DNA from 3 places in the Martinezella sp. CNPSo 3890 genome. Region 2 is predicted to be linked to each of the others. Evidence: predicted binding sites of a transcription regulator. Region 2 holds the regulator's gene; each other region holds the start of a gene.

Region 1 (10,392 bases), on a different contig from region 2:
GCGGACTTGGTTGGGGCGGCATGCCGCTGCATGCTGTACAAGAGGATATCGACGTAGGGCGCTTGGTTGAGCTACGCATCGAGGACGTGCCCTATGGTGGGATTGCCCTGCCGATCCACGCCATCTATCGCGAAACACATCCACCGGGTCCGGCGGGAAGATGGATAATTGAACGCATGAAAAGGTCTCTGAACGCCAAGGGAGAGATTTCTGCCGTTGCTGCTGAATAGATTTGTCAGGCATTGTCTGGCGTGCGCAATGGGCCACGGGAAGGGCGTCTGGCCGTTTGTCAGCCGTAGGATTACTGCCCATTCCTTCGGACCCTGCGGCCTCTCCGCCCTGACGCAGGTATGCTCTGATATTTGCGTCCGCGATTGGCGGTTCACGCGGGTTTTCTAGGGGATAATGTCGAGGCGCATGCAATCCCTTTTTCAGTGGGTGACGAAATCGACGGCCGGCTGATCAGGTAAAATTCCCGATGTTGACACTGTCCATCTGCGGCTTATATTGACAGTGTCCATATTCAAAGGATCGTCTTGGCTTATCATCATCGCGACCTGCGCCACGCGCTCGTGAATGCAGCGATTGAAATCGTCACCGAAGAGCAGGCATGGGAGTTCTCCCTGCGGGAAGTTGCGCGGCGTGCCGGCGTGTCGCATAATGCGCCGTATAATCATTTTCCTGACAAACGCGCGCTGCTGGCGGAGGTCGCTGCAAGTGGCTTCCGGCTCTTGCAACAGCATCTTTCTAAAGCGATAGCTGGCGAGGCGGACCCAGAACAGGCGCTGTTCCGCCTGGCCAATGCCTATGTCCGTTTTGCAAACGGCAACCCGGCTCTTTATCGTTTGATGTTCGGCCCGATGCTTGCGGACGGACCTCACCAAAGGCCGGATGTTACGATAGAAGCCGGTGCGGAGGCAAAGACGGTGTTGGTCGGCCTCTTAAAGCGCGGTGGGGCGGCGGCTGTATTTTCGTTCGACGCGGACGATGAAGAAGGATTGGAAGCCGTACATCTGACCGTATGGGCGGCGCTGCATGGCCTAGCTTCGCTCATGGTCGATCGGAAAGCGGAGACAAGGTTGCCGGAAGCCAAGTTGGCCGACTTAGTCATCACTCTTCTCTTGGACGGCCTGGCAAAAACCCCAAATTTGAGAGCATCAAGATAATGGCTGAAACCCTTTCAGGAATGGAACTGCGCTCGACCATCACGTCGGACGCCTGGTTGGAACTCGCTTTAATCACACAAGAGGCGACCCTTCCGGAGGCTGGCGAGGTACTGGTGCGGATCGACGCTGCGCCAATCAACCCGGCAGATCTCCTTGTGATGTTCGGTCCTGCGGATCCCGCCTCCTTTGAGTTTCTGGAACGAGACGGGAAGGCGCTCGTCAGGGCCAAAGTCCCAACGGAAAAGTTGGCGAGCGTGGCCGCAAGGCTTGATCAACCCCTCGCGGTTGGCAATGAAGGCGCCGGCGTCGTCGTCCAGGCCGGGGCCGGGGCCGAGCATCTGTTAGGCCGCTCGGTCGCCCTACGAGACCGCATGTTTGCCGAATATCGCACGACAAAGCTAAGCGATTGTGTCGTGCTGCCAACCGGATTGGCCCCTCGGGATGGTGCGTCCGCATCGATCAACCCAATGACCGCTCTTTGCATGGTCGACACCATGAAACGCGAAGGACATTCCGCAATTGTTCATACGGCAGCCGCATCCAGCCTTGGTCAGATGCTCAACCGCCTATGCGTGGCCGATGGCATTCCGCTCGTCAACATCGTTCGCAGTGACGAGCAAGTGGTGCTGCTTCAAGAGGCGGGCGCCACCCATGTCGTGAGTTCCGCGTGGAACGACTTCCCTGCCCGATTGCTTGAGGCGATCGAACAGACGAACGCCACTCTTGCCTTCGATGCGATCGGCGGCGGCACGATGGCGTCCGATATCCTTCATGCGATGGAGATCGCGCAATCACGCAAATCGGCACATTTCAGCCGGTACGGATCGCCCGTTCATAAGCAAGTCTACGTTTACGGCATGCTTGATCCCAGTGATCGAGTGTTGAGACCCAACATCGGCACAGCGTGGAGCGTTGGTGGATGGCTGATGAGCTGGCATATCGAGAAGATCGGCGCGAACGCCACCGATGCGCTGCGTTCGCGTATGTTGGGCGAGTTGACGACTACATTCCGGACGGACTACGCGGCGGAGATTGCGCTTGCAGATATATTGAACCAGAGCGAGATCGCTCGATACCGGCGGCCGGCTACCGGCAAAAAATTTCTCGTCGTTTAAGGAGATACTGATCTTCGTTAACCGGAGTAGCAACCTCATCATAGGTCGTTTCGCGTTCTGAGCGAGATAGCAATCATCGCGGCACGTCGATGGCAAACGCGCCAATCCGCGGTGCCATAGGCAACGAAGTGATTGGCTGGCGATCGCGCGTAAGCGAAAGTCGGCCGACTTGCCAGTGCCTCAACCCCTTACGATACTGGGCGTCCCGGATGTGGAGGTGGTTGGATCATTCCGTCGTATCCGTGGCAGCCGCTTGAGTCTACGTCTTGAACATAGGAAGATCTACCCTGCGAAACCCGTGACGCGGGGACCATCTGTCGACCGCAGAGCGAATTTAATGCACACTAAAATGCCGCTCGCGGACGTCACCATGCGCTCTTGCTGGAATTCGAGCAGAGAACACCCTAGTCACCAATCATATCAATGAAAATTCCTGCTCTTCACCTTCAACGTATCGATATGAAGGTCAGGCACGAACATGTCGCGTGGGGTTACAACCGGCTTCGGTTTATCCCGTGGATCCGGACCTGCCCCATGGGAAAACTCATCGCCGCGCCCGGTCGGCAGCCTGAACTCCGTATCCCTATCGGCCAGCCCGACGAGATCACCTGAGAGGTCGAACAGTTGATGTGCGACGAGATGGACAACCTCCCCTTCCCGCTGGATGCGGCCGTTGATCGCCATCATCGACGATCCCAGCACGATGCGCCTGCGCTTCTCGAATAATGTCGGCCACACAACGACGTTGGCCGGTCCCGTCTCGTCCTCGATGGTGATGAACATCACACCCTTGGCCGACCCTGGCTTTTGCCGCACCAGCACGAGCCCCGCCGTGTAAACCCACCGGCCGTCCCGAGCACTCATAGCCTCTGCACAAGTGATGATGTTTCGCTCCGAGAGATCCTTGCGCAGGAAGGCAACAGGATGCTGGCGCAGCGTCAGCCCGGTATGGCTGTAGTCCTCTATGACGTTGTGTCCGTCGGTCATTTGCCGAAGCGCCACCTCTGGCTCCTGCTGCTCCGCAATCGCCGTCGCTTCGCGCTCGGCCGCGGCGGCAAACAGGGGCAAGGGCTCGTCGCGCAGCGCCTTGATCGCCCAGAGCGCATCGCGTCGTTCGAGTTTCAGCGAGGCTAAAAACGCATCGGCCTCTGCCAGCTGGACAAGCGCTTCCGTCGGAACACTGGACCGCCGCCACATGTCATCGACAGAGGCGAACGGGCTGTTCATGCGGGCCGCGACGATGCGAGCTGCATCCGCGGCCGCCAGCCCCTTGACCTGGCGAAACCCAAGTCGCACGGCATGCCGATCACTGCTGCCGATCCTTTCCAGCGTGCAGTCCCAGCGCGAGCGGTTGACACACACCGGCCGCACCTCAACGCCATGCTTGATCGCATCGCCAACAATCTGGGCAGGCGCATAAAAACCCATGGGCTGACTGTTGAGAAGGGCTACGCAAAACACATCCGGATAGTGGCACTTGATGTAGTTCGAGGCATAGGCAATCAGCGCGAAGGAGGCGGCATGGCTTTCCGGAAAGCCGTAGGAGCCAAAACCTTCGAGTTGCGAGAAGGTCTTTTCGGCGAACTCGGGCGAATATCCGTTCTTGACCATCCCCGAAACCAGCTTGTCCTTGAAGCGCGAGACGCCGCCAGTGAACTTGAAGGTCGCCATGGATTTGCGCAGCTGGTCGGCCTCGCCACCGGAAAAGCCGGCGCAGACCATGGCGACGCGCATCGCCGACTCTTGAAACAGCGGCACGCCGAGCGTCTTGCCAAGCACCGCCTCCAGCTCCGGCGTCGGATAGACGACGTCTTCCTTGCCCTCACGCCGGCGGAGATAGGGATGCACCATGTCACCCTGGATTGGGCCCGGCCGCACGATCGCCACCTGCACGACGAGATCGTAGAAGGTGCGTGGCTTTAACCGCGGCAGCATCGCCATCTGCGCGCGGCTTTCGATCTGGAAGGTACCAAGCGTGTCCGCCTTGCGGATCATCTCGTAGGTGGCGGGATCCTCTTGGCGGATCGTCGCAAGATCGATCGCCTCGCCTTTATGCTCCCGGATGAGATCAAAGGCTTTGGCCATGCAGGTGAGCATGCCGAGCGCTAGGACATCCACCTTCATGAATTTCAGTGCCTCGACGTCATCCTTGTCCCATTCGATGATCTGCCGGTCTTTCATCGTCGCCGGTTCGATCGGCACGAGGTCATCAAGCCTATCGTGGGTCAAGACAAAGCCGCCGGGGTGCTGACCGAGATGGCGCGGCGCCCCCATCAGCTGCTGCGCCAGTTTCAGGGTGAGCGCTAAGCGCCGGTCGTCAGGGTTGAGATTGAGCTCGCGGATATTCTGATCCGGGACCTCCTCCGACCAGGACCACATTCCTGACGATAGCGCTTTGATGACATCCTCCGGCAGGCCGAGCGCCTTGCCGACATCGCGGATTGCGCCCTTGGCCCGGTAACGGGTGACGGTCGCGCAGAGTGCCGCCTTGTCCTTGGTATAGGTTTTGTAGATCCACTGTATAACCTCCTCGCGCCGTTCATGCTCGAAGTCGACATCGATGTCAGGCGGCTCGTCGCGTTCCTGGCTGACGAAACGCTCGAAGAGGAGATCATTGGTCGAGGGATCGATCGATGTGATGCCGAGAATATAGCAGACGGCGCTGTTGGCGGCCGATCCCCTGCCCTGACAGAGAATGCCCTGGCTTCTGGCAAAGCGCACGATCGAAAACACGGTCAAAAAGTAAGGTGCATATTTCATGGTGCGGATGAGATCGAGCTCATGCCGCACAGTCTTCAACACATCCAGCGGCAGTCCCTCTGGATAGCGATCCGGCACGCATTCCCAGACATAATGCTCCAACGAGGCCTGGGCATCCTTGCCAGGTACGATGGCTTCCTCCGGATATTGGTAGGTCAGTTCCTCGAGACTAAATTTGCAGCGCCGGACGATCTCCATCGTTCGCGCCAGGGCTTGCTGGTGGCGCGGGAACAGACGCTCCATTTCTTCGGGCGGCTTCAGATAACGATCGGCATGGCGCTCGCGCTCGAAACCGACATCGTCGATCGAGGTGTTGTGCCTGATGCAGGTGACGATGTCCTGCAATTGCCGCCGGCCCGGCTCATGAAACAGCACGTCGTTGGTGACGACGGTCTTCACCTTGAACCGCGCCGCCATGTTGGAAATCTCGTGCAGGCGCATCTGGTCGTTCGGTCGTCGGCGCAGGCAGAGTGAGACATAGGCGCGATCGCCAAACAACCCCGCCATCTTGCGAAGCTGCGCCGCGCATGTGGCATCCGGCAGATCCGGCACGAGAATGCCGATCATGCCGTCGGAATAGGCGATGACGTCATCCCAGTGCAGAATGCAGTTGTTCTTGCCGCCGCGCGACTTGCCGAGCGTGATCAGCCGCGTCAGACGCGAATAGGCGGAACGGTCCGTCGGATAGACCAGCAGAGACATGCCGTCAGCCAGATCGAGACGACAGCCGACGACAAGCCTGACGCCTGTCGCACGCGAGGCTTCCAGTGCCCGGACGATCCCGGCCAGCGAATTGCGATCAACGACGCCGAGTGCCTCGATCCCCAAGATCTTGGCGGTCTCGAACAGCTCTTGCGCCGAGGATGCGCCCCGCAGGAACGAGAAATGGGTCGTGACCTGAAGCTCGGCATAGCTCATGCGAAGATCCCATGCAGGTACCATTGCCGATCGCCCGTCTCTGGATCGACGCCGTCCCCGGAACGGAAAATCCAGTAGCGCTCGCCCGCTTCGTTCTCGACGACATAATAATCGCGGACGGCTTCGAACTCGCTGTCGCGCTTCCACCACTCCCCGAATATGCGCTCTGGCCCATCAGCGCGCACGACATTGTGCCGGCGGCCGCGCCAGGTGATGCTTCGTGGCGGATAGTCGGGCATCAGGGCGATCGCCGTAATGCGGTCGGGCCTGTCGAGCAGTCGAACGGGTCGTTGCCAGTGATGCGTCCAGATCTCACCGAGCGGCTCAGAGGCAGCAGCGACACGCCGGACGCTGCGCTCGGGGACATCCGACGCGACGGGCGTCAAGCGGTAGACGCGCTGGCCGCGGTTTCCAAGGACATCGATAAGAGGCGTGATGTCCGTCGTCTCTTCCTCGACCAATGACGACGAGCGCTGTTCCTCGTCCAGTGCTTCGGACATGACGGCAACGAGCGTTAGCTTCTCGATCCCGAAACCCGGCTCGATCTTCTCCGTCCGATCGCGAAACAGTTTTGTCAGCCATGCGACATCCCGGGCAGGCTTGGCTGTTCCGGCACGGATCGCCTGACGCGTGCCGTCGACCTTGTCAACGATCAGGTCCGTGCGGCGAACGCCGAGGCCACGGCGCTGAAGTTCGCCGACAAGCTGCGTGACGAGCCTTCCAACATATTTGTTGATCGTCTCGGCCGCACCGATTGGCTCGGCGAATGACCGCGACACCTCGATCCACTCGGGCGCTCTTGCCGGCTCGATCGGTTCGGACATGCGGTCAAACATCTGGTCCAGACGGCGCCCGATCTCGGGTCCGAAACGCAATGCCAGCGGGGCACGAGCCGTGTTCGCCAGTTCGCCGATCGTCTGGAAGCCCAGCGTCCTCAAGTCGGCGACGATCTTTTCCGGAAGGCGCAGCAGCGAAAGCGGAAGCTTCTCGACGGCGCGGACCGTGCCGCCCCTCGGCACGATGACGGTCTCCCTCTTGATCGCCCGCGCGCAGGCATGAGCGGCGCCCCAGCTGTCGGCGACGGCGACGCGGGCAGTCAGCTTCCTTCCTAAGAACTGGTTTGCGATCTTCGTCGCCATGGCGAGTTCTCCGCCCTGAAGGTGATCGGCGCCCTCGGTATCCATGACGATGCCATCGATCCCGTCGATGGCGACGATCGGCGAATACACGGTCAATGCCCAAAGGGTGATCCGTTCAAGAGCAGCAGCGTCCGCCGCAGGGTCGGCCTCGACCATCATCAAGTCGCGGAAAATCGCCTGCGCTTTCGCGGCAGGCATCCCTGGCCTCACCCCCGCTTTGCGAGCGGCCGCATCGGCGGCAGCGACCCATCGCTTCGACCCCGACTTGGCGATCACGGCAATGGCCTGTTCAGGCGGAATGGAGGGATCCGCGCGCCGTATTCGATCCGTCGGCAGATCGGGAAGATAAATGGATACGACCCTTGTCATCACACGCTCTCACGAGAAACTCAGCACACTCACCCGCTTTCACGCGCATCAATTCCAGAAACCATTGAGCCCTGCCCACCCCCGGTACCGGCAGTGCCTCCGACGGCATGACGCTGACGCGCCATCTCGTCGTTGACGCCGTCGGCTGGCCAAAATCATTCGCCTCCGTCTGCCGTCTCCAGCGGCGGACGGCGATGGCCATGGTTCCGGTCTTTTCCGCGACGAGCTGGAGACGCCGCGAGGCCGTCATCGGCAGTCGAACGAGTTCTCCGACGACGACGCCTAGGCCGCCGAAGGACAGGCACTCCTCCATGCTCGCCAGGACGTCTTCCTCCTTGTCCCCCTCGACAAACACGACCCGGTCGGGATGAAGGCCGACCTGTGCCAGCGCTGGCATGAAGAGGTCTGGTCTCGTCAGGCACCATGCCACCTGCCCCTTTGTCCGGGAGGCTATTCCAGCGACGAAGAGCGCGGCCGCCGCCCCATCGACGGTGCCTGAGCCGCCACCGGCAAACTCGTGTAGCGCTCCATAAGCAAGGCCACCGCCCGGCAAGACCGCATCGATCTCTGGCACGCCGAAGGGAAGACATCCGGCACGTCTGCCCTGCGCGCCCTCCATCGACGCGATGCGTTCGCGCAAATCACAGATCACCCTCTCGCGGGCAGCAGTCATCATTCACGGCTCCCTTCAAGGTCGCGTTGGCGGTTTCGACATCATGTCGGGCGGCGATATGTTCACTATCTGTTCCGTCAGTGATAAAGAGTCAAGCGGTCCCCGGCCTAGGAATATTTCCCCACCATTAGCGATCCTGAAGATTCCAAACGGAATCAATCGTGTAGAGCTAAAAATTATTTTGACTCATGTTTCTGAGTGCTTAGGCCCTGCCGGTGGATAGCGGGGACAGTCTTCAGATCGTCGTCATGTTCTTAAGCTTTCTGTGCTGCACTCCAAGGCATGATAAAGCCACCCAGATCAAAACCGCTCCTACGTGACAGCGAAGCTCCTCTCCGCTCGAAGCCGCGCAGGAAACGCAATCCGGCGCAGCCACAGCTCCTCTTCGATCCGATGCCCGACCGCGTCGAGCCGGCGCTTGCTGAGCTGAAGGCGAAGCCCCCAAGCGGCGATCAATGGAGCTGGGAGCTGAAATGGGACGGCTATCGCCTGGCGGTCCATATCGAGCCGACAGGGATCCGCATCCTCACTCGCGGCGGCCATGACTGGACGCACCGGTTCCCGGCGATTGCAGAGGGAGCTCACGCGCTCGGGCCGGCAACCATGATCATCGATGGCGAGGCAGTTGTGCTCGACGAAGAAGGCCGGCCGGATTTCGGGTTGCTGCAGCAGTCACTCGGCGTTTCCGGCAAGGCAGCTGGCAATCGTGCCTCCAACGCCGTTCTCTACGCCTTCGATCTTATCTATCTGGACGGCCACGATCTGCGCGGGGTCGAATACCGGTCGCGCCGCCATCTTCTTGAGGACACGTTGAGCGGCTCAGCGGGTGACGTGAATGGAGCCATTCGTCTTTCAGAGACGTTCGACGCAGATCCCACTGTCTTGCTGGAGAACGTCTGTCGCCTCGGCCTCGAAGGCATCGTCGGCAAGCATCTGGATCAGCCCTATCGCTCCGGCCGCACCGGCGACTGGGTAAAGGTCAAATGCGTGCAGAGCGAAGCGTTCATGGTCGTCGGCTATGAGCCTTCTGCGGCTTCACCGGGCGGTTTTGGCTCGCTCGTGCTCGCCGCCTACCGGGACCATGATCTCGTCCATGTCGGGAGCGTTGGCACGGGCTTTAAGGGAGCCGAGGCTATCCGCCTGCGCAAGATGCTGGACAAGCTGCGCTGGAGGCGAAAACAGCCGCCCGTTCCCTATCCCGGGAAAGCCGACATTGTCTGGGTGGAGCCGACGCTGATCGCCGAGATCGAGTTTCGGGCGTGGACCGGCGATGGCAAACTGCGCCATCCATCCTACAAGGGCTTGCGGGAACGTCAGGACAATTCCGACGTTTACAAGCTCGATTAGAGAGCCGGCGCAACACGCCGGTACAAACTGCATTCGGTCGCAACGGAGGGGATTGCTGCCATGTGTAATCTTTATCGGATGGAAGACAAGGACTGGGTCGCGAAATGGGCCCAGGATGCCGAAAGCCTGATCAACCTGATGCCGGCCTATCAGATGAACCCTGACCAGATGGGGCCGATCGTCCGCAACACGGCTAACGGAAAGAAGCAGCTTGTGCATGCGCGATGGGGCCTGCCCTCTCCCCGCTTCGCACTCGAGAAAGGCGCTAAAGCCAAGGCCGAAAAGCTCGCAGCCAAGGGCAAACCCTTCGACCTTGAAGAACTGATCCGCATGGAACCCGACCGCGGCACGACCAACGTCCGCAAGCTGAATTTCCCGCATTGGACGCGGTGGTTCGGTGTCGAAAACAGGTGCTTGGTCCCGGTGACGAGTTTTGCCGAACCGGATCCGACAAGCCAGGAAGCTGGCGGCAAGGTGCCGAATGCGTGGTTTGCCCGGGACGAGGCGAAATCGCTTATGTTCTTCGCCGGCATCCATGTGCCGCAGTGGACGAGCGTCCGCAAAGTCCGGGACGGGCTCACAACCGACGACCTCTATGGCTTTCTGACTACGGATCCCAACGATCTCGTGAAGCCGATCCACGAGAAGGCCATGCCGGTATTGTTGCTGACAAAGGACGAAACCGACATCTGGATGCGGGCGCCATGGGACGAGGCAAGGGAGCTTGCTCGACCACTTCCAAACGATGCGCTGATAATCTTGTCGCGTGAACCGTATGGATCATCGATCGTGTCGAAATCCGGCGAACCGGTGGCGCAAGACAGTCTGTTGTGATTCGCTGGCATTCCAGGCCCCTCTCACTTACTCTTCCGCTTCTTCAACGGTTCGTCTGACAGTTCGATCCA
Region 2 (10,392 bases):
AAAGCCGGACGTGCTCGTGATCATCGACAGTCCCGATTTCACGCATCGCGTTGCCAAGCGGGTGCGCAAGGCTTTGCCCGATCTGCCTGTTATCGATTACGTCTGCCCCAGCGTCTGGGCGTGGAAAGAATATCGCGCACAGCAGATGCTTGCCTATGTCGACCATGTGCTGGCCGTCTTGCCGTTCGAGCCTGCTGCCATGAAGCGCCTGGGCGGTCCGGCAACCACTTATGTCGGCCATCGCCTGACGGTCGATGCCAATCTTGTGGAGACGCGACGTCAGCGCGCCTTGCGCGGTCTGGCCGGCGCCGATGTGGCGAAGACGATCCTGCTTTTGCCTGGATCGCGTGCATCGGAGATCCGGCAACTCCTTCCGGTTTTTGAGCGGGCTACCGAAGAACTTAGCCGGAGAAATGATAGTGTTCGTTTTCTGCTACCGACCGTGCCGCGGCAGGAGGCGGTGGTTCGCTCTTTGACTGCTAGTTGGCAGGTCAAGCCGGATATACTCGTCGGCCAGGATGCCAAATGGAGTGCCTTTGCCAAGGCGGATGCCGCCATGGCAGCCTCCGGAACCGTAATCCTGGAGCTGGGGCTTGCGGGCGTTCCGGTCGTCTCGACCTATAAGACGGAATGGCTGGCGAAATTCGTGCTGTCGCGCATCAAGATCTGGACGGCCGCCTTGCCGAACCTCATCGCCGACTATGCTGTACTGCCTGAGCTCATCAACGATGTTCTGCGGCCGGGCATGCTGGCACGTTATATGGAGCGCCTGTCGAGCGACACACCGGAGCGTGCGGCGATGCTTGCTGGCTACGATCTGGTCTGGGAACGGATGCAGACGGAGGAGCCGCCTGGCGACAAGGCTGCGCAGATTGTTCTGGACGTTCTAGCCCGTAAAAAAACCGGTCATCTCTGACCGGTTTTTTTTTCAATACCGAAGCTTAGCGCTTGGAGACAGGTACATATTCGCGCAGCGGAGCGCCGGTGTAGAGCTGGCGCGGACGGCCGATGCGCTGATGCGGATCCTCGATCATTTCGTTCCACTGTGCGATCCAGCCGACGGTGCGGGCAAGAGCAAAAAGAACGGTGAACATGGTCGTGGGGAAGCCGAGAGCCTTCAGCGTGATGCCGGAATAGAAATCGACGTTCGGATACAGCTTCTTCTCGATGAAATATTCATCGGTCAGAGCGATACGCTCCAGTTCGATCGCGATGTCGAGCAGCGGATCGTCCTTGATGCCGAGCTCGCCGAGAACCTCGTGCGCCGTCTTCTGCATGATCTTGGCGCGCGGGTCGTAGTTCTTGTAGACGCGGTGGCCGAAACCCATCAGGCGGAACGGATCGTTCTTGTCCTTGGCGCGGGCGATGAATTCCGGAATGCGGTCGACCGTGCCGATTTCGTTCAGCATGTTCAAGGCCGCTTCGTTGGCACCGCCGTGAGCCGGTCCCCAGAGGCAGGCGATGCCTGCAGCGATACAGGCAAACGGATTGGCGCCGGAAGAGCCTGCCAGACGAACCGTAGATGTGGAAGCATTCTGCTCGTGATCGGCATGCAGAATGAAGATGCGGTCCATGGCGCGGGCCAGCACCGGATTGACGACGTATTCTTCGCACGGAACCGCAAAGCACATACGCAGGAAGTTCGACGCGTAGTCGAGGTCGTTCTTTGGATAAACGAAGGGCTGGCCGATATGGTACTTGTAGGCCATGGCGGCGAGCGTCGGCATCTTGGCGATCATGCGCAGGCTTGCGACCATACGCTGATGCGGATCGGTGATATCGGTGGAGTCGTGATAGAAGGCGGAGAGCGCGCCGACACAGCCGCACATGACGGCCATCGGATGCGCGTCGCGGCGGAAGCCGGTGAAGAAGCGCGACATCTGCTCGTGCACCATCGTATGGTGGGTCACGCGATAGTCGAAGTCCTTCTTCTGCGCTGCCGTCGGCAGTTCACCGTAGAGAAGGAGGTAGCAAACTTCGAGGAAATCGCCGTGTTCGGCCAGCTGATCGATCGGATAGCCGCGGTGCAGCAGAACGCCTTCGTCGCCATCGATGTAGGTAATGCTCGACTCGCACGACGCGGTGGAGGTGAAACCAGGATCGTAAGTGAAAGTGGAGGTGTTCTTATAAAGGGCACCAATATCAATGACACTCGGGCCGATGGTTCCGGTCTTGACCGGCAGGTCCACCGTCTTTTCACCCCAAGTTAGTTTCGCGCTTTGTTCCGTCATGCTGATCCTCCAAGATTTGGCGGGATTGACGCCATAAAAAGCGCCAAAAGGTTAAGCGACTACCGACTAGCTATATGATCCCGAGCCTAATGCCAAGTTATCCTAACGCTGAATTGTGCAATGCAGTATCAACTTTTGGGCACTGCAGAAGCGCCTTTAATTATGCTAGGCGGCGAAACCGGCCCAATTGAGCCCTGCTTGCGTCGATTTTGGTTGAATTCACCGCCTGCTGACGGCAAAAATCGCGCAAAAGCTGTAGTTTTGCGTGAGGACGGCGGCGAGTGCCTAATTTGGAGGCATCCGAGCAGCAGAAAGAAGGTGGGGACGTTGCTGCGCTCTCGCAGCCTCGCCCTGTTGTTGCCACGAATATCTTGCCCGCCGAAGTGCAGCGACGGGAACGGACGCAGGACCAGACGCGGCTGACATCCCGGCTATTGCGGGTATCAAGCCGCATTCGACTTGGCACCTTCGGATTGATCGAAGAGGAGGCGGCCCATGGTCGCGCGGTCCTGCTTGCGCCGATCTATATGGGCCTTGGTGCAATTTTCTGGTTCAAGGCTGGCAGCGATCCGCCTCCACAGGCTGTTCTTGCAGGCCTGTTGGTCTTTACCTGTGGCTTTGCGCTCATGCGGGAGGCAGGCAGGCTGTTTCGCCATCTGCTTTTTGCAGGCATGCTCCTTTGCCTGGGCATGGCGCTGGCGCAATGCGAGAGCTGGCGGGTTTCTACCGTCATGCTCGATTCGGCCGTGACCACGACCGTGACCGGTCAGATCGAACGACGGGAATCCTATGACAATGGACGCTGGCGCTATGTCGTTCGCGTCGAGGCAACGGAAAAACCTTCCATTCGCCGCGCGCCGCAGCGGGTTACGATCTTCGTGCGCAAGCAGGCGGAGCCGTTCGATCTCGGTGATCGCATCCAGGGTAGGGCGCGGTTGACGCCGCCGGCCGGACCGGCCTTGCTTGGTCTCAACGATTTCGCCTTCAGTTCTTATTTCAACGGTATCGGTGCGAACGGCTTTGCCTACAGAACACCGGAATTGCTGTCGCCATCCGGTGACAACGCGGCCGGCTCGTTATTGGATGCGGCCGATATCTGGCTCGCTGGCCTGCGCAACAGCATAGGCGACAGGATCAGGCAAACCTTGCCGGGAGATACCGGCGCCTTTGCCGCAGCGCTTGTCACCGATGAGCGACGCGCAATCTCCAAGGATACGACCGAAGCGCTGAGAATTGCCGGTCTGACCCATATCATTGCAATTTCCGGTCTGAACATGGCGTTGTCGGCCGGCATTTTCTACATCGGCCTACGCTACTTGTTCAGCCTGTTTCCCGGTGTCGCGCAGGCCTGGCCGACCAAGAAGTTCGCAGCCCTCGGCGCGCTTCTCACCGTAACGGCCTATTATCTCATCTCCGGCTTCGGTGTATCCGCCGAGCGTGCCTTCATCATGATGGCGATCATGCTCGTGGCCGTGCTTTTCGATCGGCCATCGATCAGTCTGCGCAACGTCGCACTTTCTGCCATTGTCATTCTCGTACTGTCGCCGTCACAAGTGCTCGGCCCGAGTTTCCAGATGTCCTATGCGGCGACGCTGGCGCTGGTGTCGGGCTATTCGCTATGGAAGCGGCGGCGACATCGCGAAAACATTTTGCCGCGCGTCCGTCTATTAAGTCCGCTATTGTTCGTCATGCGCTTCTTCGCAGGCGTGACGTCGACCTCGTTCATCGGCGGCGCGTCGACGGCTATCTTCTCGATCGAGCATTTTCACCGATTGGCGACATATGGGCTCGCCGCCAATCTCGCTGCTATGCCCATCGTCTCCTTTATCGTCATGCCATTCGGCATGGCGGCGATGCTGCTCATGCCGCTCGGTCTCGACGGGCCTTTCTGGAAAGTAACCGGCGAGGGACTGGAACTCGTTATCGTGATCGCAAGAACCGTAGCTGGTTGGGGAGGCGACATCACCTTCGGTCGCCAGCCGGCCTGGCTGATGCCCACATTCATTATCGGCTTCCTGATCATGAGCATATTACGGACCCGGCTTCGCCATCTGGGCCTGCTATTATCGCTCTTGTCCATGGGCTTGGCGGCATTCGGATCTGGCGTACCGAAACCCGACCTGATGATCTCCGAAGATGGCGTCCTGGTCGCATTGCGCCAGGACGATATACTCGCGACCAATCGCGAGAGACCGCAGGCCTTCATTTTCGAACAATGGCAAAAGGCACTGGTGGCGGCGGAACATCAGCCTCCGACCATGCTCCCGGCTGACAGCCGACTTCCACAAATCGGCAAGGCAGATCGTTATAAGCGATTGAACAGTGAAGAACAGAAGGCGGTCCGTATCGCAATGGAGGAGGCCTTGGACCGTACCATGCAGGGCAGTTTCGCCTGCCAGAAAGGAGCATGGTGCGCAGCCATCCTCGAAAACGGCGCGATACTGGTTACGATCGAGAACGCAGCCTATCTACCCTCAGCCTGCGATATGGCGAATATCGTCGTAACGCCAATCCGAATGCGGCTGAACCACTGCCGTTCCGGAGCGATGCTCATAACCGGTGAGACATTGCGCAAAACCGGCTCCATCGAAATGATATTTACCGCAGACAGGCCCATTATCTCAGCCGCATTCGAGAACCCGCAGCGTCCATGGACCAGGCATCGAACCTATGATTGGCGCACTGGCAAATTCGACGCGCCAATTGCGCCAGCGTCACCCGTCGTCGACAATTCACCGGTTAGTGATAGCGACGAATAAGGCCAACGAGCTTGCCCTGAACTTTGACGCGGTCCGGCCCGAAGATGCGGGTTTCATAGGCCGGGTTTGCGGCTTCCAGCGCGATGGAGGCACCCTTGCGGCGGAAGCGCTTCAGTGTCGCTTCTTCGTCGTCGACGAGTGCAACGACGATATCGCCGGGATTGGCCGTCGTCGAATTGCGGATGATGACGGTATCGCCGTCGAAAATTCCGGCATCGATCATCGAATCCCCTCGAACTTCAAGCGCATAATGTTCGCCGGATCCGAGCATGTCGGCGGGAACGGTAATGTCGTGCGTATTGTTCTGGATGGCCGAGATCGGAACACCGGCAGCGATGCGGCCCATCACGGGCACCGACGCCGAGCCATTGTGATCGTCATTTGCCACCTTCGACGGAGCGGGCGGGGCAACGGGCTGCGGCTTTCCGAGGCTGCCCTCGATAACGCTCGGAGAAAAGCCGCGGCGCTGCTGCAGGCTCGGATTATAGGCGTCGGGAAGCTTGATGACTTCGAGCGCTCTGGCCCGGTTCGGCAGCCGGCGGATAAAGCCCCGCTCCTCCAGTGCCGTAATCAGGCGATGAATACCGGATTTCGATGCCAGATCCAGTGCATCCTTCATCTCGTCGAAAGATGGCGGAACCCCGGATTCCTTCATGCGTTCGTGAATGAAGAGAAGCAGTTCCTGCTGCTTGCGCGTCAACATCGTCTTGGAACCCCAGAATCAAGAAAAGCTGTGAAACAAATCCAGAACGGACACTATATGTTCCATATGTGTTCCGCAAGTACTTAAATTTCGGTAAAGCCTTGTGAGGTCAGTTAAATAATTACCATTTGCGAATGGATCGGCTCCGAACATCGGCGCGCTGTGTCTCCGTTAACCTGCAGAAAAATAAGAGAAATGCCGCTCTACTCGCTTCCGAGACTTTGTCGTTCAGCCCGTGCGCCGAGCATTTGGATGAACGTGCCGCGCGGCTGCATGAGCCAGCCATGGCAGAGAATCAGCAATCACGTTTGCGAGATTGCCTTCGATCCATGTCGTGTGCTCCGGGTGTTCCATGCTTCCATCTTGAATTGCGCGGGGGATGGGCGCAAATCTGCTTCGGCAAGCAAACAGGAGAAGCCATGATTTCGTCTCCGCATCCGCTGGATCATCTCGTGCTGCCGACCGTCGATATCGCTCTGGCACGCGAGCGCCTCGGCAAGCTCGGTTTTACAGTGGCTCCAGATGCGCGCCATCCCTTTGGCACGCAGAATGCTTGCGTCTTCCTTGCCGATAAAACCTATTTAGAGCCTCTGGGCGTGGCATCGATGGAGCAGTGCGAAAAGAGCATCTTGGATGGCAACGTTTTCGTTGCTCGTGACCAGGCTTATCGCTTCCGGGTCGGCGAAAATGGCTTTTCGGCCGTGGTATTCGGTACGGATGACGCGGTGGCGGATGACGAGCGCTTCAAAGCAGCTGCGATTTCGGCGGGGCAGATGCTGGATTTCTCCCGTCCCATGAAGATGCCGGATGGAACGGAAACCACGGCCGGTTTTCGTCTTGCCTTCGCCGCCGATCTGCGCGCGCCGGATTTTCTCGCTTTCTGCTGTCAGCGCATCAATCCGCTGCCGGCTGACCGCAGTGTGCTCGAGCGTCACGAAAACGGCGTGACTGGTATCGCGCGGGTAGCGCTTTGCGCGCCGAAGCCGGCGGCCTATCGCGGCTTCTTCGAGGAGCTTGTCGGTGGCCCGCGCATTATGGAGCATTCCTTTGGCCTGACGATCAAGGCCGCCAATGCCGATCTGGAGATTTTGACGCCGGAAGGAATGGAGGCATTCTATGATCTACCTGTTCGCACGAATGATCCGGGGCTCAGAGCACGTGCAATCCTTTTCAAAACGCGCGATCTTTCCGTGACATCGTCGCATTTCACTGCTAACGGCGTCACCTATACGCGTAAGAACAATCGTCTATTGGCGAGGTTGGCACCCGGTCAGGGCGCATTGTTCGCCTTTGAGGAGATAATATGAGCACGAATTCGGAAGTCACCGTCGGCGAGGGTGCCTCCAAGGTCCTCTTTTCCAATACTGCAAAGCTGTCGCTGATTGCCGGCCCCTGCCAGATGGAAAGCCGCGACCATGCGTTCATGGTTGCCGGCGTCCTGAAGGAACTTTGCGGCAAGCTGGGCATCGGCCTTGTCTACAAGTCCTCCTTCGACAAGGCGAACCGCACATCGCTGTCAGGCAAGCGTGGCATCGGCCTGGAAAAGGCGCTGGAAGTCTTTGAAGACCTGAAGAAGGAATATGGCTTTCCGGTTCTGACCGATATCCATACGGAAGAGCAGTGCGCCATCGTTTCCAAGACGGTCGATATCCTGCAGATCCCTGCTTTTCTGTCGCGCCAGACCGATCTTTTGGTTGCAGCCGCCAAGACCGGCCGCGTGGTCAACGTCAAGAAAGGCCAGTTCTTGGCGCCGTGGGACATGAAGAACGTGCTTGCCAAGCTGAACGACAGCGGCAACCCGAATATTCTTCTCTGCGAGCGCGGTGCCTCCTTCGGCTACAACACGCTGGTCTCGGATATGCGCTCGCTGCCGATCATGGCGGCGATGGGCGCGCCCGTCATCTTCGATGCGACCCATTCCGTGCAGCAGCCTGGTGGGCAGGGCGGCTCGACCGGCGGCGACCGCCGCTTCGTCGAGACGCTGGCGCGCGCGGCCGTCGCTGTCGGCGTTGCCGGTCTCTTCGTGGAGACGCATGAGGATCCCGACAATGCACCGTCCGACGGCCCAAACATGGTCTATTTGAAGGATATGCCACGGCTTCTGGAGAAGCTGCTGGCCTTCGACGCCATCGCCAAGGCTTGAAACGTAGCCGGCATTCAACAGGCTGACATGAATTTACGCTACGGGCCTGCAGGAGTGCCAAATCGCGGCGCGGATCGCCATTGTAATTTCCGCGCCTTCGATTAAGACGATTTAAATCGATTTATAAACCAGCGAGCAGGAAGCTATCATGACCGCAATCACCGACATTATCGCCCGCGAGATACTCGACAGCCGTGGCAATCCGACTGTCGAGGTCGATGTCTACCTCGAAGATGGCAGCTTGGGCCGCGCGGCGGTTCCGTCGGGCGCGTCGACCGGCGCGCATGAAGCCGTCGAGCTTCGCGACGGCGGCAAGCGCTACCATGGCAAGGGTGTCGAGAAGGCCGTCGAAGCCGTCAATTCGGAAATCTTCGACGCCATCGGCGGCATGGACGCCGAAAACCAGATCCAGCTCGACAACATCATGATCGAGCTTGACGGCACGCCGAACAAGTCGCGCCTTGGTGCAAACGCTATCCTCGGCGTCTCGCTGGCCGTCGCCAAGGCTGCTGCCCAGAGCGCCAACCTGCCGCTCTACCGCTATGTCGGCGGCGCTCATGCCCGCCTGCTGCCGGTTCCGATGATGAACATCATCAACGGCGGCGCCCATGCCGATAACCCGATCGACTTCCAGGAATTCATGATCCTGCCGATCGGCGCTGACTCGATCCGCGAAGCTGTCCGCATGGGTTCGGAAGTTTTCCATGTGCTTAAGAAGGAACTGGCATCGCAGGGCCATAACACCAACGTCGGTGACGAAGGCGGTTTCGCACCCGGCCTTTCCAGCGCGCCGGCAGCTCTCGACTTCATCATGAAATCAATCGAAAAGGCCGGCTACAAGCCGGGCGACGAAATCGCTCTCGGCCTTGATTGCGCCTCGACCGAATTCTTCAAGGACGGCAAGTACGTTCTCGAAGGCGAAGGCCGCACGCTGGAATCCGGCGCCATGGCTGAATACCTCGCAGAACTCGCAGCCAAGTACCCGATTGTTTCGATCGAAGACGGCATGGCTGAAGACGACTGGGAAGGCTGGAAGACCCTGACTGACCTGATCGGCAAGAAGACCCAGCTCGTCGGCGACGACCTGTTCGTCACCAACTCCGCTCGCCTGCGCGACGGTATCCGCATGGGCGTTGCCAACTCGATCCTCGTCAAGGTCAACCAGATCGGCTCGCTGACCGAAACTCTCGACGCCGTCGAAACCGCACACAAGGCCAACTACACCGCCGTCATGTCGCACCGCTCGGGCGAAACGGAAGATTCCACGATCGCCGATCTCGCCGTTGCCACCAACTGCGGCCAGATCAAGACCGGCTCGCTGTCGCGTTCCGACCGTCTTGCCAAGTACAACCAGCTCATCCGCATCGAGGAAGCGCTCGGCCCACAGGCAAAATATGCCGGCCGCTCCATCCTTCGTGGCTGATATCTGACCTGTCGGATCCATCCGGATCCACGGCAAAATTATTACTTGGATTGAACCGCGCCTTCGGGCGCGGTTTTTTGTTGGTCCCGACTGTTAGAGTCAACGGACGGTTAATCTCTGCGGGTTAAATTAGCTCTAGGTGTTTGATTTGATGTGATCTTGTTCGAAGCGCATTGGCTTTGGGAGATCGCGTAAAGCCAGAGCGTGACGAGCGAGTATGTGGACAAAGTATCATAAGAAGAGAAGGTTCGGCCGTCTCATCCTTCCCGCCATCACCATCGCTTTCGTGAGCTACTTCGGTTATCATTGCATTCATGGTGATTACGGCCTGAAGGCGACCGAAGTTTTCGAGCAGCGCCGCCTCGACCGCGCCAAGGAATTGGCTGATCTCGTCGCCAAGCGCGAACACCTTGAAAAGGAGGTCGCGCTGTTGAGTGACGGCTCTCTGGATAAGGATATGCTGGATCAATATGCGCGCTATCAGTTGACCTATTCCAAAGCGAACGAGATCGTCATCTTCAACAAATAGCCATAATTAACCGAATTTCGGTTAATCGCGTTTTTGTAAGTTATATCAATGACTTGCGAAGAATATGAGCCATGCAATTATAGCATTGCTGTGGCGGGCAATCTTCCCTATGTTACGCCTCACCATAAAACGAGGCTACTCACACAGGGAGGGTTGAATGGCGCCGCGAAAAAACGCGACCGTTTCCAGCCGTAAGACAGCATCAAGGCCTGCCAAGGAAACCAATGGCGGCCCGATCGCAGATTTCGATCGTGATGCGGAGCTCAAGGCTTATCGTGAGATGCTCCTGATCCGCCGCTTTGAAGAAAAGGCCGGCCAGCTTTACGGCATGGGCTTCATCGGCGGCTTCTGTCACCTTTACATCGGTCAGGAAGCTGTCGTCGTCGGCATGCAGATGGCGCTGAAGGATGGCGATCAGGTCATCACCGGCTATCGCGACCACGGCCATATGCTGGCGACCGGCATGAGCGCCCGTGGCGTCATGGCCGAGCTCACCGGACGCCAGGGCGGCTATTCCCGAGGGAAGGGCGGCTCCATGCACATGTTCTCCAAGGAAAAGAATTTCTACGGCGGCCACGGCATCGTCGGCGCCCAGGTTTCGCTT
Region 3 (10,392 bases), on a different contig from region 2:
TCTGACCGATGTGATCGGCGATCTGCGCATGCTGGTGGACCGGCTGCTGTCGGGTACGCATGTCAAGCTCGACGTGGATTACGGCCGCGATCTCTGGCCCGTCAAAACCGACCTGTCGCAGTTCGAACAGGTGCTCATCAATTTGTGCGTCAATGCCCGCGATGCCATGCCGGGCGGCGGAACGCTGACGCTGCGCACCCGCAATCTGCTTGCGGCCGATGTCAGCGCCTTCAACTATCCCTATCTTCCGCATGAGGACATGGTGCTCGTCGAGGTCAGCGATACCGGCACCGGCATCGCGCCCGAAATCATGGACAAGATCTTCGAGCCCTTCTTCACGACCAAGGAAGTCGGGAAGGGCACCGGCCTCGGCCTTGCGATGGTCTACGGCATCATCAAGCAGTCCGGCGGCTATATCCAGCCGGAATCGGAAGTGGGCAAGGGAACGACCTTCCGCATCTTCCTGCCGCGGCACATCGTCGAAATGCCCGCGGTGACCGAGACGAAAGTGTCGGAAAGCCGCGATGTCGCGGCCATGGACCAGAGTGTCGGTATAGCCACCTCTGCAGAAGAACCGGCCGATCTCACCGGCAAGTCCGCTGTCGTGCTACTTGTCGAAGACGAGGAGGCGGTGCGTCGCGGCGGCAAGCGCATGCTCGAGACGCGCGGCTATACCGTCCACGAGGCCGGCTCCGGCGTTGAGGCGCTCGACATCATGGAGGAGCTCGACGGACAGGTCGATGTCGTCGTCTCCGACGTCGTCATGCCCGAGATGGACGGGCCTTCGCTGCTGCGCGAACTGCGCAAGAAATATCCGGATCTGAAGTTCATCTTCGTTTCGGGCTATGCCGAGGATGCTTTCGCGCGCAATTTGCCGGCGGATGCGCAATTCGGCTTCCTGCCGAAGCCGTTCTCGCTGAAGCAGCTTGCCGTCGTCGTGCGCGAGACGCTGGACAAGAACTAACTGAGGGGCGTTCGCGCCTCTCCATGTTGCCGATTGCGGCGCAACGGTGTAATCAACCGCCCATGATCGACCTTGCCAAGCCCATTTGCCAAATGTGGTGGCGCTCCTTCTAGGAGCGGCAGTCGTCATGTCTTGAAATCGACCCTGCCGCCGTGATCCGGCAGGCATGGTCCATTCCGTTTTTCCTTCCCGATTGCGGCGGCTCTTTTTGCGGAGCAACGAAATGCAATCTCTTATCAATACCCGTCCCGTCATCCTGACGGGCGACCGGACCACCGGTCCACTCCATCTCGGCCATTATGTCGGGTCGCTGAAGAGCCGCGTTGCGCTTCAGCAAAGCCACGAGCAATTCCTGCTGCTGGCGGATACGCAGGCGCTGACCGACAATGCCCATGATCCCGAAAAGGTCCGGCGCAACGTTCTTGAGGTCGCCACCGATTATCTTGCCGTCGGCATCGATCCGGCGCTGACGACGATCTGCGTGCAATCCGCCTTGCCGGCGCTGGCGGAGCTGACACTGCTCTATCTGAATTTCGTCACGGTCAGCCGCCTGGAGAGAAATCCGACGATCAAGACGGAGATCCAGCTGCGCGGTTTCGAACGCGATGTGCCGGCCGGCTTTCTCTGCTATCCGGTCGCCCAAGCCGCCGATATCACGGCCTTCAAGGCGACCGTCGTTCCCGTCGGCGAAGATCAGGCACCGTTGATCGAGCAGACCAACGAGATCGTTCGCCGTCTCAATCGGCAGATCGGGCGAGACATTCTCGTCGAAGCTGCAGCCATGGTGCCAAAAGTCGGGCGCCTTCCGGGTGTCGACGGCAGGGCGAAGATGAGCAAATCGCAGGGCAATGCGATCCCGCTCTCGGCATCGCCTGACGAGATCAGGAATGCGGTGCGACGCATGTACACCGATCCGGATCACCTGCGCGTCAACGATCCCGGCAAGATCGAGGGAAACGTCGTCTTCACCTATCTCGATGCTTTTTGCCAGGATCGGCAATTCATCGAAGAGATGAAGGCGCATTATCGGCGTGGCGGCCTTGGCGACGTCACCTTGAAGAGACATATCGAGGACGTCCTGCAAGCGCTGCTCGCGCCGATCCGCGAACGCCGCGCGCATTATGCCGCCGAACCGAACTATGTCATGGAAGTCGTGCGAAAGGGGACGAGAAAGGCGAGGGAGCGGACGGAGGCGACGCTTGCCGAATTGCGCGACGCCTTGGGCCTGTTCACGCTTACCTGAAACAAAGCGCCGGGCGATCTTCTGACGCGCCCGGCCGCTCTCGTAGCTGCTGTCTGATTATTCTGCGAGCGCGACGGCGATCTCGGCGGCCAGGCGCGCATTGTTTTCGACAAGCGCGATGTTGGTCTTGAGGCTGCGGCCTTCGGTAATGTCGAAGATCGTGCTCAGCAGATAGGGCGTAACCGCCTTGCCGCTGATCTCGTCCCGTTCCGCGCTGTCGAGTGCGCGTTCGATGTAGATTTCCATCTCCTCGCGCGGGATTTCGTCGGCTTCCGGAACCGGGTTGGCGATCAGCATGCCGCCGTCGATACCGAGCTGTTCGCGCGTCGTCTGGAAGTTGGCGATCGCAGCAGGGCTGTTCAGCGTCAGCGGGCTCGTCAGACCGGAGGAGCGCGACCAGAAGGCCGGGAATTCGGTGCTGTCGTAGGTCACGACCGGGACACCGCGAGTTTCGAGCACTTCAAGCGTCTTCGGAATATCGAGGATCGCCTTGGCGCCGGCGCAGACAACGATGACGCCTGTGCGCGCAAGCTCTTCAAGATCGGCCGAGATATCGAAGCTCTCTTCGGCGCCGCGATGCACGCCGCCGATGCCGCCGGTGGCGAAAACCTTGATGCCGGCGCGGGCGGCGGCAATCATCGTGGCGGCGACCGTGGTCGCGCCCGTGCGGCGCTCGGCGATCGCAAAGGCGATGTCGGCGCGCGAAACCTTCATCGCACCTTCCGTCTTAGCGAGGGCTTCCAGCTCTTCCGGCTCAAGACCGATATGCAGCGTACCGTGAATGACGGCGATAGTCGCCGGAACAGCGCCTTCCTGCCGGATGATCGCCTCAACGCTGCGGGCCATCTCGATATTGCCCGGATAGGGCATGCCGTGGGTGATGATCGTCGATTCCAGGGCAACGATCGGCGCACCGCGCAGCTTGGCGGCAGCGACTTCCTTCGAATAGGAGATCGGAAGCAGGGGCGAGATAGGCTGGGTCATTGTCGTTTCCAATTCACTGAAACAGTATACGCGTCTTGAGCAGGCTTCATGACAGAATTTCGGCCTCGGGAACAAGGGCCAAAGCCGCCTTTAGCAGCTCTGGAGAGAGATTTTCTGCCGTCGCATAGGGGGACTGGACGGTGATTGCTGCCGCCGCTGCCCCATGACGGACGGCTTCTGCGAGATCGTGGCCGGCCAGCAGCGCCGAAAGAACGCCGGAGGCAAGCGAGTCTCCCGCGCCGGTGACATCGGCCACATCTTCGACCACAGGCGGCTGCAGGCTGACGATGGCATCACGCGAGAATGCGATCAGGGGGCGTTTCCCCCGGGTGACCACGCCATTGCGCAGGCCGAGTGCACGCAAAGCATTTACCCATTCGCGCGGATCCTCCGGACGGATTTCGGTCAGCGCCGCGGCTTCGGCCTCGTTGAGGAACAGGTGATCGATGCCGGCAAGGCTCGGTTTCAGCCGCACGACTTTGGCCGGCGAGATGGCGATAGCAGCGACCGGCTTGCCGCAAAAGACGGCCCTTGCCGCAATTGCGCCTAAGGTTTCGGCTGGCAGATTGGCATCGCAGAGAATGAGGTCGGTTTCTTCGAAGGCGTCTCGAACGGCGCGAATCGCCAGGCGTCTTGGCACGAAGAGCTTGTAGAGCTCCATGTCGGCAAGCGCGATGACGAGATTGCCATCATTCTCAAGGATCGCCGTATAGCTAGGCGTCTTGCGATCGAGGAAGACGAAGGGCTTGTCATCGATGCCGGCATGGCTTGCGGCTTCCGCCACCATTTCGCCGGAGGGATCGCCGCCGCGCGGCGAGATCAGCTTTACGTCGAAGCCGAGGCGGGCGAGATTTCGCGCCGCATTGAAGCCGCCGCCGCCGGGCTCCTCGAACCATGCGCCGGGATTGCTGGCGCCGGGCGCCGTCTCGCCGAAAATGCGGCCGCGCCGGTCGATATGGGCACCGCCGAGAACGAGAATCTTTTTCGCCATAGGGTTATCCTCAGCAGTCGAAAAGGCGAATCGAGCGAGCCGCAAACATCTCGCAATTCACTGTTCCTGGCATGTAAGTGCCTGGGAAGAAAGAAGAAAACAAAAATAGAACGAAATTCATTTTACCTTTTTCTTTCAATCGCTTGTTGTGCCCTTGCGATATGAGAACAAATCAAGTACACAATTCTCATCGGCGGCAACATTGCTAGAGCGGCTTCAATAACCTAAAGGTGGATCTAATGTCTCAGAATTCTTTGCGGCTTGTAGAGGACAAATCGGTGGATAAAAGCAAGGCACTTGAAGCGGCACTCTCTCAAATTGAGCGGTCGTTCGGCAAGGGCTCGATCATGAAACTCGGCTCGAACGAGAACGCGGTCGAAATCGAAACGGTTTCCACCGGCTCTCTGAGCCTCGATATCGCTCTCGGCATTGGCGGCTTGCCGAAGGGGCGCATCATCGAAATCTACGGGCCGGAAAGCTCGGGTAAGACGACGCTGGCGCTGCAGACCATCGCAGAGGCCCAGAAGAAGGGCGGCATTTGCGCCTTTGTGGACGCGGAACATGCGCTCGATCCGGTCTATGCCCGCAAGCTCGGCGTCGACCTGCAGAACCTGCTGATCTCGCAGCCCGATACCGGCGAACAGGCGCTCGAAATCACCGATACGCTGGTGCGCTCCGGGGCCATCGACGTTCTCGTCGTCGACTCCGTTGCGGCCCTGACGCCGCGCGCCGAAATCGAAGGCGAGATGGGCGACAGCCTGCCGGGCCTGCAGGCCCGTCTGATGAGCCAGGCGCTACGCAAGCTCACGGCTTCGATCTCCAAGTCCAACTGCATGGTGATCTTCATCAACCAGATCCGTATGAAGATCGGCGTCATGTTCGGCTCGCCGGAAACGACGACGGGTGGTAACGCGCTGAAGTTCTACGCCTCGGTTCGCCTCGATATCCGCCGCATCGGCGCCGTCAAGGAGCGCGAAGAGGTGATCGGCAACCAGACCCGAGTCAAGGTCGTCAAGAACAAGATGGCGCCGCCCTTCAAGCAGGTCGAGTTCGACATCATGTATGGCGAAGGTGTTTCCAAGACCGGCGAATTGGTCGATCTCGGCGTCAAGGCCGGTATCGTCGAAAAGTCCGGCGCCTGGTTCTCCTATAATAGCCAGCGCCTCGGCCAGGGCCGCGAAAACGCGAAACTCTTCCTGCGCGACAACCCGGATCTCGCCCGTGAAATCGAATTGTCGCTCCGCCAGAATGCCGGTCTCATCGCCGATCGCTTCCTGCAAAATGGCGGTCCCGATGCCGATGATGGCGACGCCTCCGGGGAATAAGGATTTTCGGGAGCAGTTCCCGACCAGAGACCGAGATTAAGAATTGGAACCGGCCGCATTGTCCAAGGGATGTGCGGCCGGTTTTGTTCGTGCGGCTGGACAGCGCCCGGAGCGGACGATAAAAGCCACTGACTTTGATGCAAGTTGCTGAGCGCAGGACTGAAGGGCCCCATATGAGCGGTGTGAATGAAATCCGGTCGACCTTCCTCGACTATTTTAAGAAAAACGGCCACGAGATCGTGCCGTCGAGCCCGCTGGTGCCGCGCAACGATCCGACATTGATGTTTACCAATGCCGGCATGGTGCAGTTCAAGAACGTGTTCACCGGTCTGGAGCAGCGTCCCTATACGACGGCTTCGACGGCGCAGAAATGCGTCCGCGCCGGCGGCAAGCACAACGACCTCGATAATGTCGGCTATACCGCGCGCCATCACACCTTCTTCGAGATGCTCGGCAACTTCTCCTTTGGCGACTATTTCAAGGAGCGCGCCATCGAGCTTGCCTGGAACCTGATCACCAAGGAATTCGGCCTCGATGCCAAGCGCCTGCTGGTCACGGTCTATCATACCGATGACGACGCCTTTAACCTGTGGAAGAAGATCGCCGGCCTTTCCGACGACCGGATCATCCGCATCGCCACCAGCGACAATTTCTGGGCAATGGGCGATACCGGTCCTTGCGGCCCCTGTTCCGAAATCTTCTACGATCACGGCGATCATATCTGGGGCGGCCCTCCCGGATCGCCGGAAGAAGACGGCGACCGCTTCATCGAGATCTGGAACCTCGTCTTCATGCAGTTCGAGCAGATCACCAAGGAGCAGCGCGTCGACCTGCCGCGTCCGTCGATCGATACCGGCATGGGTCTCGAGCGCGTTGCCGCCGTGCTGCAGGGTAAGCATGACAATTACGACATCGACCTGTTCCGCGCGCTGATCGAAGCCTCGGAAGAGGCGACGGGTGTGAAGGCCGAGGGCGAGCATCGCGCCAGCCATCGCGTCATCGCCGATCATCTGCGTTCCTCCGCCTTCCTGATTGCCGATGGCGTGCTGCCGTCGAACGAAGGCCGCGGCTACGTGCTTCGCCGCATCATGCGCCGCGCCATGCGCCACGCGCAGCTGCTGGGTGCCAAGGAGCCGCTGATGTGGAAGCTGCTGCCGGCGCTGATCCAGCAGATGGGCCGCGCCTATCCCGAGTTGGTTCGCGCTGAGGCGCTCACCTCCGAGACGCTGAAGCTCGAAGAAACCCGTTTCCGCAAGACGCTGGAACGTGGCCTGTCGCTGCTCAACGATGCCACTTCGGACCTGCATAAGGGCGACAGCTTGGACGGCGAAACTGCCTTCAAGCTCTACGACACCTATGGCTTCCCGCTCGACCTGACGCAGGACGCGCTGCGTGCCCGCGGCATCGGCGTCGATATTTCCAGCTTCACGGATGCGATGGAGCGCCAGAAGGCTGAAGCGCGCTCGCATTGGACCGGCTCCGGCGACAAGGCGACCGAGACCATTTGGTTCGAGCTCAAGGAAAAGAACGGTGCCACTGAATTCCTGGGTTACGATACGGAATCTGCTGAAGGCGTGATCCAGGCGATCGTCAAGGGCGGTGTTGCAGTCGATAGCGCCTCTGCCGGCGACAAGGTGCAGATCGTCGTCAATCAGACGCCTTTCTACGGCGAATCCGGTGGTCAGATGGGCGATACCGGCGTGATCTCCAGCGACCACGGCAAGCTCGCCGTCAACGACACCCAGAAGAAGGGCGAGGGCCTTTTCGTTCACAGTTCGGAAGTGTCGGAAGGCAAGATCAAGGTCGGCGATGCCGTCGTCCTGACGGTCGATCATAACAGGCGCTCGCGCCTGCGCGCCAATCACTCCGCCACCCATTTGCTGCACGAAGCACTTCGCGAAGTGCTCGGCACCCACGTGGCGCAGAAGGGCTCGCTGGTCGCGCCAGAGCGTCTGCGTTTCGACGTTTCGCATCCCAAGCCGATGTCGGCTGAGGAGTTGAAGGTCGTCGAGGATATGGCCAACGAGATCGTCCTGCAGAACTCGCCGGTTACGACCCGCCTGATGAGCGTCGACGATGCGATCGCGGAAGGTGCGATGGCATTGTTCGGCGAGAAGTATGGCGACGAGGTGCGCGTCGTATCGATGGGGCAGGGCGTGCGTGGGGCCAAGGCCGGCAAGCCCTACTCGGTCGAGCTTTGCGGCGGTACGCATGTCTCGGCCACTGGCCAGATCGGTCTCGTGCGTATTCTCGGCGAAAGCGCAGTTGGTGCCGGCGTACGCCGCATTGAAGCCGTCACCGGTGAATCCGCGCGCGATTATCTCGCCGAACAGGACGATCGCGTGAAGAGCCTCGCCTCGGCGCTGAAGGTCCAGCCCGCCGACGTCGTCTCGCGCGTCGAAGCCTTGATGGACGAGCGCCGCAAGCTGGAACGCGAACTGGCAGATGCCAAGCGCAAGCTCGCCATGGGCGGCGGCCAAGGCGGCTCGGCCGATGCCGTTCGCGACGTCAATGGCGTCAAGTTCCTTGGCAAGGCAATATCCGGCGTCGATCCCAAGGATCTCAAGGGTATGGCGGATGAGGCCAAGGCAGGGCTCGGCTCGGGCGTCGTCACGCTGATCGGCGTCTCGGATGATGGCAAGGCCAGCGCCGTCGTCGCTGTCACTGAAGATCTAGTCGGCCGCTTCAGCGCCGTCGACCTCGTACGCGTCGCTTCGGCTGCGCTCGGCGGCAAGGGCGGCGGCGGCCGTCCCGACATGGCCCAGGCCGGCGGCCCAGATGGCGCCAAAGCTGATGAAGCCGTTGAGGCGATTGCGGCGGCGCTTGCCGGCTAAGACGCTAATCTCCGATGGATAAACAAGGATGGCGGATGCTTAGGTGTCCGCCATTTTTCTTTGTCCGGACAACTCCGCAGGATTTGTCAAATCGGGTTATGCTCTGGTCGGGCCGATCGAATTTGCAAGAGGTTTGACATGAGTGGTGGAACGGCGTGGACGCTTTACGAGACCCGGCTGCGGCGGGTTTCAGCCTATATCCATGAGCATCTGGATGATGAGCTCGATATGGAAAAGCTCGCCGAGATCGCCTGCATGTCCAGCTATCACTGGCACAGGATCTATCGGGCGATCTATGGCGAGACGGCGGCGGCGACCGTCAAGCGGCTGCGGCTGCATCGCGCCGCCGGCGATCTCGTCAACACCCGTCTATCCGTCAGCGACATTGCAAAGCGGTCGGGCTATCCCAATCTCCAGTCGTTCAACCGCATCTTCAGATCCGTCTACGGCATGCCGCCGGCGCGATATCGGAATGAGGGAAGCCACACGATCTTCGAACCCAGCACTCAAGGAAGGATCACGGTCATGTTCGACGTTACGCTTCGCACCATTTCCCCGATGTCACTGATCGGTGTCGCCCATCGCGGCTCCTACATGCAGATCGGTCAGGCATTCGAAATACTCTTCGGCACCATCTTTGCCCGCCGCCTTGCCGGGCCTAATATGCGCATGATCGGTATCTATCTCGATGATCCCGATGTCGTGGAGGCAGACAAGCTGCGGTCTTATGCCTGTATCACCGCCAGCGCGGATATTGCCGTCGATGCTCCGCTGGAGCGTCGCTCTATCGATGGCGGCGAATATGCCGTGCTACGCCATAAGGGGCCTTACGCCAATATGCATAGGGCTTATCAGTGGCTATACGCGCAATGGCTGCCAGCCTCGGGTCGGCAGTTGCGCGATACCGTCATGTTCGAGGAATATATCAACAATCCGCGCGACGTGCCGCCGACGGAGCTTTTGACCGATATCTATATGCCGCTGCAATAGAGGCATATGACTTCGATCGAAGATTTCCTCTTAATGCCTCGTATTGTCAGGCATTGGCCGGCTTCGGCATAGCAGCATTGTCGATATCGTTGCCTCGGCGGTAGGCGTCGCGGTCGCTGACCCTGGCCCAATAATCGATGAAGGCCTGGCGCTTCTCGATGGTGCCGAAATTGAGACCCCAGCCGACATGCGAACCGACATAGACGTCGGCGGCCGTAAAGCGGTCGCCGGCGATGAAGGGTGAGGCTGTGACCGCTTGTTCCAATGTATCGAAAACATGGTCCAGGCTGCCGCAGCCAGCCATGCGCAGGCGTTCCGTCGGAATTTCAAAGCCGAGGGCGCGGTTGGTCACCGCCATCTCCATCGGGCCGGCGGCGAAGAACATCCAGCGAAAATAGCGGCCGCGCTCGGCCGCGGTCGGTGCAAGCCCTGCCTGCGGGAAGGTTTCCGCCAGATAAGCGCAGATGGCCGCCCCTTCGGTGACGACCGTATCGCCATGCTTGATGGCGGGAACTTTTCCCATGGGATTTACGGCCAGATACTCAGGCGCCTTCATCGTCGTGCCGAAGTCGAGATATTCGGTGCGATAGGGCTGGCCGATCTCCTCGAGCATCCAGCGGGCGATGCGTCCGCGCGACATCGGGTTGGTGTAGAAAACGAGTTCCTCAGCCATCTGCCTCTCCTTTTTGTTGCGCGCATTCTTGCCACTGCTTAACCCCGGCGGCAAGATTCCGGGCAAAAGAAAACCCGGCTCTCTGAGGCCGGGTTCCTATATCTGCTTATGTCGGCAAGGCTTAGGCAGCCATGGCCTTCTTGAGGTTTTCGTCGATCTTGTCGAGGAAAGCGGTGGTCGAAAGCCAAGGCTGATCGGGACCGATCAGCAGCGCCAGGTCCTTGGTCATGTAGCCGGCTTCAACCGTGTCGACGCAAACCTTTTCCAGCGTGGAAGCGAACTTCGCGAGTTCGGCATTGTCGTCGAGCTTGGCGCGATGAGCGAGGCCGCGGGTCCAGGCGAAGATCGAGGCGATCGAGTTCGTCGAGGTTTCCTGACCCTTCTGGTG

What was found. The regulator LexA, encoded in region 2, represses DNA repair genes until DNA is damaged. The targets are predictions, from matches to a motif close to TGTTCNNNNTGTGTTCNG.
Region 1: AC13RC_RS25350 (ImuA family protein) is a predicted target of LexA. The motif match lies at 8,200-8,217, and genes of this name have one in related genera.
Region 3: recA (recombinase RecA) is a predicted target of LexA. The motif match lies at 4,278-4,295, and genes of this name have one in related genera.

What each region holds. Positions count from the first base shown of each region.
Region 1 covers NZ_JBXSOR010000013.1:143,544-153,935, forward strand. The annotation lists gene AC13RC_RS25330 (LysR family transcriptional regulator) at 1-230, shown strand, start outside; gene AC13RC_RS25335 (TetR/AcrR family transcriptional regulator) at 537-1,166, shown strand; gene AC13RC_RS25340 (error-prone DNA polymerase) at 2,702-5,959, opposite strand; gene AC13RC_RS25345 (Y-family DNA polymerase) at 5,956-7,467, opposite strand; gene AC13RC_RS25350 (ImuA family protein) at 7,388-8,140, opposite strand; gene ligD (non-homologous end-joining DNA ligase) at 8,423-9,487, shown strand; gene AC13RC_RS25360 (SOS response-associated peptidase family protein) at 9,548-10,321, shown strand; gene xth (exodeoxyribonuclease III) at 10,345-10,392, opposite strand, start outside.
Region 2 covers NZ_JBXSOR010000001.1:1,146,925-1,157,316, forward strand. The annotation lists gene lpxB (lipid-A-disaccharide synthase) at 1-916, shown strand, start outside; gene gltA (citrate synthase) at 942-2,231, opposite strand; gene AC13RC_RS05670 (ComEC/Rec2 family competence protein) at 2,522-4,990, shown strand; gene lexA (transcriptional repressor LexA) at 4,971-5,693, opposite strand; gene AC13RC_RS05680 (VOC family protein) at 6,113-7,000, shown strand; gene kdsA (3-deoxy-8-phosphooctulonate synthase) at 6,997-7,836, shown strand; gene eno (phosphopyruvate hydratase) at 7,985-9,259, shown strand; gene AC13RC_RS05695 (FtsB family cell division protein) at 9,477-9,788, shown strand; gene pdhA (pyruvate dehydrogenase (acetyl-transferring) E1 component subunit alpha) at 9,946-10,392, shown strand, end outside.
Region 3 covers NZ_JBXSOR010000003.1:75,028-85,419, reverse strand. The annotation lists gene cckA (cell cycle histidine kinase CckA) at 1-964, shown strand, start outside; gene trpS (tryptophan--tRNA ligase) at 1,188-2,207, shown strand; gene AC13RC_RS10360 (pseudouridine-5'-phosphate glycosidase) at 2,265-3,191, opposite strand; gene AC13RC_RS10355 (carbohydrate kinase family protein) at 3,238-4,182, opposite strand; gene recA (recombinase RecA) at 4,422-5,507, shown strand; gene alaS (alanine--tRNA ligase) at 5,681-8,341, shown strand; gene AC13RC_RS10340 (AraC family transcriptional regulator) at 8,480-9,331, shown strand; gene AC13RC_RS10335 (glutathione S-transferase family protein) at 9,378-10,004, opposite strand; gene AC13RC_RS10330 (NADP-dependent isocitrate dehydrogenase) at 10,126-10,392, opposite strand, start outside.